DNA from 2 places in the Nocardia sp. NBC_01730 genome. Region 1 is predicted to be linked to the other one. Evidence: riboswitches for the same ligand, from Rfam matches in the RefSeq annotation. Region 1 holds a riboswitch; the other holds the start of a gene.

Region 1 (4,848 bases):
AGTTCGGCGAGGGCGGCCTTCAGGTAGCTCTGATCCGTGCCCTGGAACGAGCCGCTGACCACGGCGCCGCCGCCGACGTCGAAGCGCGCCATGCGCTTTCGGTAGTCGGCGATGGTGAACGGGTCGGGCAGGTAGCCCTCGTTCTCGGCCAGCGGGAACCGCGGGTCGAAGATGTGCAGGTGGGCATCGAACACTTGTACAGAATGCCTCAGTGTCGGGTTTTCCGCTGCCGCAGCAGGGTGGTTGCCGCGGCAGCGGAGCTGGTCCCGCCGGGGTGATCAGACCTTGTGTGGCTCGCTGGCACGGAGCATGTCCTCGCGCTCGACGACTTTGACCCGCTCCCGGCCCTCCGGCTCGCCGAGCGCGCGCTCGTGGGCATCCAGGCGGTACCAGCCTTGCCAGGTGGTGAACGGGATGCCCTTGCCCTCGAGGAACTCGGTGACGGCGTCAAGCTCCGGTGCGGCGGCCGGGGTGAAGCTCGTGCTGTCGTCGAGCAGGCAGGCCACGGTCTCGTTGGCGTCGCCCTTGGTGTGGCCGATCAGGCCGACGGGACCACGCTTGATCCAGCCGGTGACGTAGGTGCCAGGCAGGTAGCGGTCGGCGCCGTCGGCGTTCTCGTCGGCGATCACGCGACCGGCCTCGTTCGGCACGGTGCCGGCCTGGTCGTCGAAGGGCAGGTTGGTCAGGTTCTGCGACAGATAGCCGACGGCGCGGTAGACCGCCTGGATGTCCCAGTCCTTGAAGACGCCGGTGCCTTTGACGTTGCCGGTGCCGTCGAGCTGGGTGCGCTCGGTGCGCAGGCCCACGACCTTGCCGTCTTCGCCGAGCACCTCGGACGGGGACTCGAAGAAGTGCAGGAACAGCTTGTGCGGTCGGTCGCCGACGTCGCGGATGGCCCACTGCTCGAGGGTGTTGGCGACCATGTCGACCTGCTTGGAGTGGCGGCGCGCGGCTTCGGAGCCTTCGTCGTAGTCGATGTCTTCGGGGTCGACGATGACCTCGATGGTCGGCGAGTGGTCGAGCTCGCGCAGCTCGAGCGGGGTGAACTTGGCCTGGGCGGGTCCACGGCGGCCGAAGACGTGGACCTCGACGGCCTTGTTGTTCTTCAACCCCTTGTAGACGTTCGGCGGGATCTCGGTGGGCAGCAGTTCGTCGCCGGTCTTGGCCAGCACACGCGCCACGTCGAGTGCGACGTTGCCGACGCCGAGGACCGCGACTTTCTCCGCGTCCAGTGGCCAGGTGCGCGGTACGTCGGGGTGCCCGTCGTACCAGGACACGAAGTCCGCCGCGCCGAACGAACCGTCCAGGCCGATGCCGGGGACGTCCAGGGCACGGTCGGCATTGGCTCCGGTGGAGAAGATCACCGCGTCGTAGAAGGTGCGCAGGTCGTCGAGGGTGATGTCGGTGCCGTAGTCGATGTTGCCCAGCAGTCGCACCTGCGGCTTGTCGAGCACCTTGTGCAGGGCGGTGATGATGCCCTTGATCCGCGGATGGTCCGGCGCGACGCCGTACCGGATCAGCCCGAACGGCGCAGGCATGCGTTCGAACAGGTCGATGCTCACCTCTGCGTCGGATTTCATCAACGCGTCGGCGGCGTAGATCCCGGCCGGTCCTGCGCCCACGATCGCGATGCGGAGCGGGCGGGTCCCTGCGGTGTGCGCGTCCGGCCCGGAGGAGGCAGCTTGCGTCATCACGGAGGGCCCGTGTACACCGCTTGTCGATCCTGCACTCTGTTCGGTCATCTCTTACGCGCACCCTTATTGGTCGAATAACAATTAACGTCGGTCTTAGCTTAGGCTAAGTTGACGCACTGGCTTGGTTGCACCCTGTCGGTGCCGACACCGGCGATGCTGGCTCGGGTCTGCACGGTGCCCGGTTCACTGCGGCGACGAGCTGCCGATTGGCTATGACAGCCGACCGCAGTCCCGCGATTCTATCGGGGTGGCCGATGCCGCACCGCGCCGGTGCGTGAACTGGATGGATGCCATCGAACGTCACAATTTCCGGTTACCCGTTCCCGCGCTCGCTATAGCGACCGCCCGGTCTCCGTCGAGTGATTAAGCGTGTCCCGAATCGGGGCCTGGTCGCTCGATACCCGCGGCGACCAGGGATCATCGAGTCATGACCGAGCAGCAGCCGACCGCGGGCGAGGACGAAATCATCCGGGTCGATCAGACCGACAAGCGTTCCGCGGTCCCTTTCGTCGCGGCGGCGGCGGTCGCGGTGATCGTGTTGGTCGGAATCGTGCTCGGCGGGATGCTGTCGCCGACTGAGAAGAATGTCACAGATTCCGACCGCATTGTCGCGGCGGTCCGCAAGTTCGTCGATGGCTCCAACAACACCGCCACGGTGCCGCCGCCCGGCACCGCATGCCATGGCTTCGACGCCGCACGTTCGCCGCTGGCCGGACAGGCGGGGCCCGGAAAGTCCGTCGAAATCACGAAACTCGACAATCCGATGAGGGACGGCGACAAGGGCAGGGTGACCGTGACCACGAAGGTCGACGGCGAGGAGAAGACGGCGACCTGGAATCTGACCAGATCCGGTGCGAAGTGGCTGGTCTGTCACTGAATGTTCCCGCAGTGCGGCCAACCGTTTGACACGGTGACCCGCATCGGTGCAATCTCAGTCGAAGGTCATGAGAACCAGTGTCAAGCCCCGGCATTACTGGTCGGCAACCCTCCTCCGCGGTGGGGTGCTCCGGGTGACGACCTGGCCGTGGCTCGAGCCTGAGCGCGGCAAGTGCGGATTCGCAGGAGGTGCACATGAGTTATGCCGGTGACATCACACCCCAGCAGGCGTGGGAAGTGTTGCGGGACCAACCCGAAGCCGTCTTGGTCGACGTGCGGACGGAAGCCGAATGGAAATTTGTCGGTGTCCCCGATACGAGCTCGATCGATCGGCCGACCGTGCTGATCGAGTGGGTCGACTCCACCGGCGCGCGCAACAAAGCGTTTGTCGAGCAGCTGAAGCAGGCCCTGGTGGACCACGCCCCGGACGCCCCGGTCGTGTTCCTGTGTCGTTCCGGGCAGCGTTCGATCGGCGCGGCTGTCGCCGCGACCACCGCGGGCTACCACACTTCCTACAACGTGCTCGAAGGCTTCGAAGGTCCCCTCGACGAATTCGGGCATCGCGGCGGCTCCGGCTGGCGTGCGCTCGGACTACCCTGGCGGCAGTCGTGATCACCGGTGGTGCGATCGACCGGCCGCTGCCGGAGGGTGTCGGTCCCGCGACGCTCGGTGTGCGGGGTGGACTGCGGCGCTCAGGTTTCGAGGAAACCGCCGAGGCGCTCTACCTGACCTCTGGCTTCGTCTACGAGAGCGCCGAGGCCGCCGAGGCTGCCTTCACCGGCGACGTCGAGCATTTCGTCTACTCCCGTTACGGCAACCCGACCGTCGCCATGTTCGAGGAGCGGATGCGGCTGATCGACGGCGCCGAAGCGTGTTTCGCGACCGCGAGCGGAATGTCCGCGGTGTTCACCGCTCTCGGTGCGCTGCTCGGCGCAGGCGATCGACTCGTCGCCGCGCGCAGTCTGTTCGGCTCCTGCTTCGTGGTGTGCAACGAGATCCTGCCGCGCTGGGGCGTGGAGACCGTCTTCGTCGACGGCGAGGATCTGGACCAGTGGGAACAGGCGCTGTCGGTGCCCACCCAGGCGGTGTTCTTCGAGACGCCCGCCAACCCGATGCAGACGCTGGTCGATGTGCGCCGGGTGACCGAGCTGGCGCATGCGGCGGGCGCGAAAGTGGTGCTGGACAACGTCTTCGCCACACCACTGCTGCAACGCGGTTTCGAACTGGGTGCCGACGTGGTGGTCTACTCCGGCACCAAGCACATCGACGGGCAGGGGCGGGTGCTCGGCGGTGCCATTCTCGGTGCCGCGGACTACATCGACGGTCCGGTGAAAATGCTGATGCGTCATACCGGTCCGGCGCTGAGCCCGTTCAATGCGTGGACGCTGCTCAAGGGGCTGGAGACGATGCCGCTGCGGGTGCGCCATTCGGCGGAGTCGGCGCTGCGGATCGCCCGCTTCCTGGCGGACAACACGGCCGTCAGCTGGGTGCGGTACCCGTTCCTGGAATCGCATCCGCAGCACGCTCTGGCCACCACTCAGATGAGTGCGGGCGGCACCGTGGTCACCTTCGAGCTGAAGGCACCTGAGAACGAGGCGAAGAAGCGCGCTTTCGAGGTGCTGAACCGGTTGCGGATCGTGGACATCTCCAACAACCTCGGCGACGCCAAATCCCTGATCACCCATCCCGCCACCACAACCCACCGCGCGATGGGTCCCGAGGGTCGAGCCACCATCGGCCTCTCCGACGGTGTCGTCCGCATCTCGGTAGGGCTCGAAGACGTCGAAGACCTCCTCGGCGATCTCGACCAAGCCCTGGGCTGACCCGCACGCACCTCGTCTCGCCGGCCGGCTCCTGGCGGGGTCAGACGTTGGCGGTGTGCTCGATCTTGGTGAGATGGGCGATGTTTGCCTGGTCCTCGGGGGTATTGCTCGGTTCGGTGCTGAACCAGGCGTCGAGGATTTCGCGGAGTTCGGCGCTGGAGGTCGAACGCAGGCTCAGAGCGAGGACGTTCGCGTCGTTCCAGGTGCGGGCGCCTGCCGCGGTCGCGGCATCGGTGCAGAGTGCCGCGCGGATGCCCGCGACCTTGTTGGCGGCCATCGAGGCGCCGGTGCCGGTCCAGCAGCAGATGACGGCCTGGTGGGTGCGGCGTGCCGCGACGTCGCGTGCGGCCGCTTCGCTCGCCCAGGCCCAGTCGTCGCGTTCCGCGTCGGACAGTGCGCCGTGCAGTACGGTTTCGTGTCCGCGCCTGTGCAACTCGCCGACCAATTCCTCGGCC
Region 2 (4,848 bases), 830 kb from region 1:
CCGCCGCGCGGATAGCGGCCAGGTCGAACGTCGCGCAGCAGCAGTCTGGCGCCGGCCACACAGATCGCCATGCGGCCGGGCGGGGAGATGAACAGCAGAAACGCGGCCAGCGTCCACCACCAGGACAGCTGCGGCAACCACGGCAGCGAGCCGGACCAGCCCGCGATATTGCCGACGATCGCGAGCCAGGTGAGCCACTGCAGGCCGGTCAGGGTGGTCAGCGGGATGGTGGCGAGTACCTGCGCCGCCTGGGCGGGCAGCGGCGTCGGGCGCACCACCCGCTCCGCGACGGCGACCGCGGGCGTGGTCTGTTCGAGCAGTTCCACCAGCGCGCCGAGGCGGGGATGGTCGTAGAGGTCGGCGACGGCGATCTGCGGATACCGCTCGCGAAGGGCGGTGACCAGCTGCGCCGCCGCGAGTGAGCCGCCGCCCAGGTCGAAGAAGTCGGCGTCGAGGTCGCTGACCTGTGCGCCGAGAATCGCATGCCACAGTTCGGCCACCCACTGCGCGGTGCCGGTGAGGTCGTTGTCGTCATCGTCGTCGGCGGAGTTGGGCAGCGGCCAAGGTAGCGCGTCGCGGTCTACCTTGCCTGAGGTGCGGGTGGGTAGCTCGTCGACCACCGCCAGTCTGGGGACCAGCGGGGCCGGAAGTTGTTCGGTGAGAGCGGCTCTCGCGGCTTTGGCATCGAAGTCCTGCGTCGGGCCGGTCAGGTAGCCGACCAGGACCCGGTTGCCTGCTTCGGTGGCTCGGATCGCGGCGGCGGCACCCGTGACACCGGGAAGATGCTGGAGCGCGTTGTCGATCTCACCGAGCTCGATGCGGCGGCCGCCGAGCTTGATCTGATCGTCGGCGCGGCCGAGGAAGACCAACCCGGTGCTGTCGTTGCGGACCAGGTCGCCGCTGCGGTAGGCGCGGTCCCAGCCGACCGAGGGCAGCGGAGCGTACTTCTCCGCGTCTTTGGCCGGGTTGAGGTAGCGCGCGAGGCCGACGCCCCCGATGACCAGTTCGCCGGATTCGCCCTCTGCCACGGGGTTTCCCGCCTGGTCCACCACAACGAGATCCCAGCCGTCGAGTGGTAGCCCGATCCGGATCGGCCATCGGCCGTTCAGCAGCGCGGCGCAGGCGACGACTGTCGTCTCGGTGGGGCCGTAGGTATTCCACACTTCGCGATTCGAATCACCGTTTCCGGCAAGACGTTCGGCGAGTTCCGGCGGCACGGCCTCGCCACCGAAGATCAGCAGGCGTACCGCCTCCAACGCCTCGACCGGCCAGGTCGCCGCCAGGGTCGGCACGGTCGAGACGATGCTGATCTCGCGCCGCACCAGCCAGGGACCGAGGTCAGCGCCGGTGCGCACCAGATCGCGCGGGGCGGGGACTAGGCAGGCGCCGTTATGCCAGGCCAGCCACATTTCCTCGCAGGACGCGTCGAAGGCCACCGAGAGGCCCGCGAGGACCCGATCACCGGGACCGATCGGGGCGTCGCGCAGGAACAGCCCGGCTTCGGCGTCGACGAAGGCGGCGGCGTTGCGGTGGGTGACGGCAACGCCTTTCGGCGTTCCGGTGGAGCCGGAGGTGAAGATGATCCAGGCGTCGTCGTCGGGGGTGGGCAGCGTGGACCAGTTGTCGTCGCGCGCGTCCCGCTCGGCCGCGCGGATGCCTGCGGCCGTGGTCTCGATTCCTTCGGCGGTCACGATTGCGGTGACCTGGGCTTCGCCGAAGACCAGCTGGGCGCGTTCGTCGGGGTCGTCGGCGTCGACCGGCACGTAGGCGGCGCCGGCGTATAAGACGGCGAGGATGGTGACGTAGAGCCGGCGTGTGCCCGACGGCAGACGTACACCGACCCGGTCGCCGGGTCGCACGCCCGCCGTGGCGAGCCTGGCCATGGTCTTCTCGATCTCGACCACCAGCTCCAGGTAGGAGAGCACTACCTGGCCGTCATCGATGGCGGGGGCGTCGGGGTGGGCGAGTGCGGTGGCCGTCAGGATGTCGACGAGTGTGCGGGCCTGGGAGGCATGGCCGCCTCGCAGCAGCGGGCTTGTCGTCGCGTCAACCTGGGGCTGGAGCATGGTGCTCTGCGCACCTCCCATCGAACTGGCCTCGCACTTCCGGTAGTTGTGTCATAGTTGGGTTACCAAAGGGCAAACGCCACGCTGGCCAATCGTCCACGGTACCCGGGTTGTTGTCGTTCGTTGTTCACCGAACCGGTCCGCGGGACCGGGCGATGCTGTGCCCGCTGTTTCAGATTTCGTTGAATTTCGCGGTTCGTGGCACGTCAACACCTGGTCACGGTGTGCGCGTGGGGTTCGCCAGGTGATCGCTGACCGTCGGTCAACGATCTCACCCCAGCGCCAACCTGATCCCCCGTCCACTTGTGTCGTGGTCGCCCCGCGAGCGGCGCCGGTCTCGCACGTTCCGGCGGAACCAGGTTGACAGTTCCGGTTTGTGTCTGCCAATCTCGGTTCAGGTCATGAGTGCCAGCGTCAAGCCCCGGCTTGCTGGTCGGCAACCCTCCTCCGCGGTGGGGTGCTCCGGGTGACGACACGGCCGCCGCCCGACCGGGCGCGGCAAGCGCGGACTCGACGAATCATTCGATCGCGGGTCCCCGAACCGACGGGATTTACGTGATGACCACTGCTGTCGACACTACCTGTGCCGCGCTCGCCCGGGTCTCCGGCGACGACCTTCGAGTGCCGCTTGTGCAGGGTGGGACGACCACCTACGCCAACTTCGACTACGCGGCGAGCGCGCCCGCATTGGCACAGGTCATCGACCGGGTACAGCAGCTGCTGCCGTTCTATGCCAGCGTGCACCGCGGCGCGGGTTACGCCTCCCGGATCTCCACCGAGTGCTATGAGGCCGCGCGCGGCTCGGTCACCCGGTTTCTCGATGCCGCCGACGACCAGGTGGTGGTGTTCACCCGCAACACCACCGACTCGCTGAACCTGTTGGCCTCCTGTGTGCCCGGCGAGACGGTGGTGCTCGACATCGAGCACCACGCCAACTTCCTGCCGTGGGCCAGGAACGGCCGCCGCGTCGTAGCGGCCGCCGACACCGTCGAGGAGACGATCGGCACGCTGGTCGCCGAGCTGTGTAGCAGACCGGCCGCGTTGCTCGCGGTGACTGGCGCGTCGAACGTGACCGGTGAGGTGCTTCCGTTGGAGCGGCTGGCCACCATCGCGCACCAGTGCGGCGCCCGGATTCTGGTGGACGCCGCGCAACTGGCCCCACACCGGCGAATCAGCTTGCGCGACACGGGTATCGACTATCTGGCCTTCTCCGGGCACAAGCTGTACGCGCCGTTCGGCGCGGGCGTGCTTGTCGGGCGCCGCGACTGGCTGGACGCGGCCCAGCCGTATTTGGCGGGCGGCGGGGCGGTGCGGGAGGTGAGCACCACCGGGGCCGAGTGGGCCCCGGCTCCACAGCGGCACGAGGCCGGGTCGCCGAATGTGCTCGGCGCCGCCGCGCTGGCCGCCGCCTGTGACACGCTCTGTGCGATCGACGCCGAAACTCTTGCCGCCCATGAACACCGGCTCGCCGACCGCCTGCGCGAAGGCCTGGCCGCTATTCCCGGTGTGCGCTTGCTCCGCATCTGGACCGACAGCCCCGACACCGTCGGCATCGTTGCCTTCACACTGGACGGTTTCGTCCCCGGCCACGTCGCCGCCTATCTCTCCGCCGAACACGGCATCGGCGTCCGAGACGGCCGTTTCTGCGCTCACCCGCTGCTCACCCGTCTCGGTCTGGACGGCGCGCTCCGGGCCAGCATCGGCCTCGGCACCACCTCCGCCGACGTGGAACGTCTCGTCGAGTCCGTCGCCACTCTCGTCCGCACCGGCCCCGCCTGGGATTACGCCGCCACCAACGGTCTGTGGAACCCCACCCCCGAAACCCGCCCGTTCACCTCGGACGCCCCCACCGGCGCGGCGCCCTGCCTCATCGGCTGAAGGCTGCGGTTCCCCGATCCGAACGGGGCCGCCGGATACTATCGGCGTATCCGGTACCCGACCTCGAGGTGGACCTATGAGCACGCTGCCTGCCTGGGCCACCGACCCCGGTGCCCTTCTCATCACCGAGGAGGGCTACGCGGCGCTTCCGGAGGACGTCCAGCGCCAGATCGAGGTGGTCGACGGTCACGTGATCTTCTGCCGCAGTGGAACATTCCAACACAACAACGTGGCTCGGCGGCTGGCGAACGCCTTGGAACAGGCGGGCCCGGACCAGCCGTGCACCGGTGTCGTGACGGATTTCGAGATGCACTACGTCCGGAGCCGCCCGGCGAGCCCCGGTTTCTCGTTTCGCCGACCGGATGTGGCGCTGCACCGGTGCATCGATGACGACCGGAAGTTGACTACAGCGGACGTGCTTCTGGTGGCCGAGGTCGTCTCGCCGGGATCCGAGTACACCGACACCGTGGACAAGTGCGCGGAGTACGCGAACGAAGGAATCCCGATCTACCTGATCGTGCACCTGGCCGCCGATCGGAAGGTGAAGATCATTCAGGAGTACCGCCTGGATTGGGCCAGTCGCAGTTACCGACTGGCCGGAACACATCAGGATGTTCTCCGTCTGACCGACCCGTTCCCGCTCGACCTCGACTTCGCAGCGCTGGACGGTGGCTGAGCAGCACACGCACTGATCCGGAATCGGTCGCGCAAGTCCGACCGTGGGTCGCGGGCAGTTCAGTCGCCCAGTGATGACGGACGGTAATAGCGCCCGTTGTAGTAGAGGAGCGGGGCGGCGGCGGGTTTCTCGTCGGTGTTGTCGTGGACCCGGGTGACCAGGCCCACAACGAATGTGTGGTCGCCGATCGGAATGAGTTGCCGCACGGCGGTGCGCAGCCAGATCGGG

The links. Region 1 has a riboswitch for S-adenosylmethionine ahead of OHB12_RS23100 (rhodanese-like domain-containing protein). Riboswitches for the same ligand answer to the same signal wherever they lie in the genome.
Region 2: another riboswitch for S-adenosylmethionine. It lies ahead of OHB12_RS26815 (aminotransferase class V-fold PLP-dependent enzyme); the one in region 1 lies ahead of OHB12_RS23100 (rhodanese-like domain-containing protein).

Annotation. Positions count from the first base shown of each region.
Region 1 is NZ_CP109162.1:5,554,424-5,559,271, reverse strand. Features, by position in the region: gene OHB12_RS23115 (amidohydrolase family protein) at 1-194, opposite strand, end outside; gene OHB12_RS23110 (FAD-dependent oxidoreductase) at 279-1,691, opposite strand; gene OHB12_RS23105 (Rv0361 family membrane protein) at 2,122-2,571, shown strand; SAM riboswitch class IV at 2,635-2,751, shown strand; gene OHB12_RS23100 (rhodanese-like domain-containing protein) at 2,766-3,182, shown strand; gene OHB12_RS23095 (O-succinylhomoserine sulfhydrylase) at 3,179-4,393, shown strand; gene OHB12_RS23090 (RpiB/LacA/LacB family sugar-phosphate isomerase) at 4,434-4,848, opposite strand, start outside.
Region 2 is NZ_CP109162.1:6,383,815-6,388,662, forward strand. Features, by position in the region: gene OHB12_RS26810 (Pls/PosA family non-ribosomal peptide synthetase) at 1-2,087, opposite strand, end outside; SAM riboswitch class IV at 2,464-2,577, shown strand; gene OHB12_RS26815 (aminotransferase class V-fold PLP-dependent enzyme) at 2,625-3,944, shown strand; gene OHB12_RS26820 (Uma2 family endonuclease) at 4,021-4,620, shown strand; gene OHB12_RS26825 (flavin reductase family protein) at 4,680-4,848, opposite strand, start outside.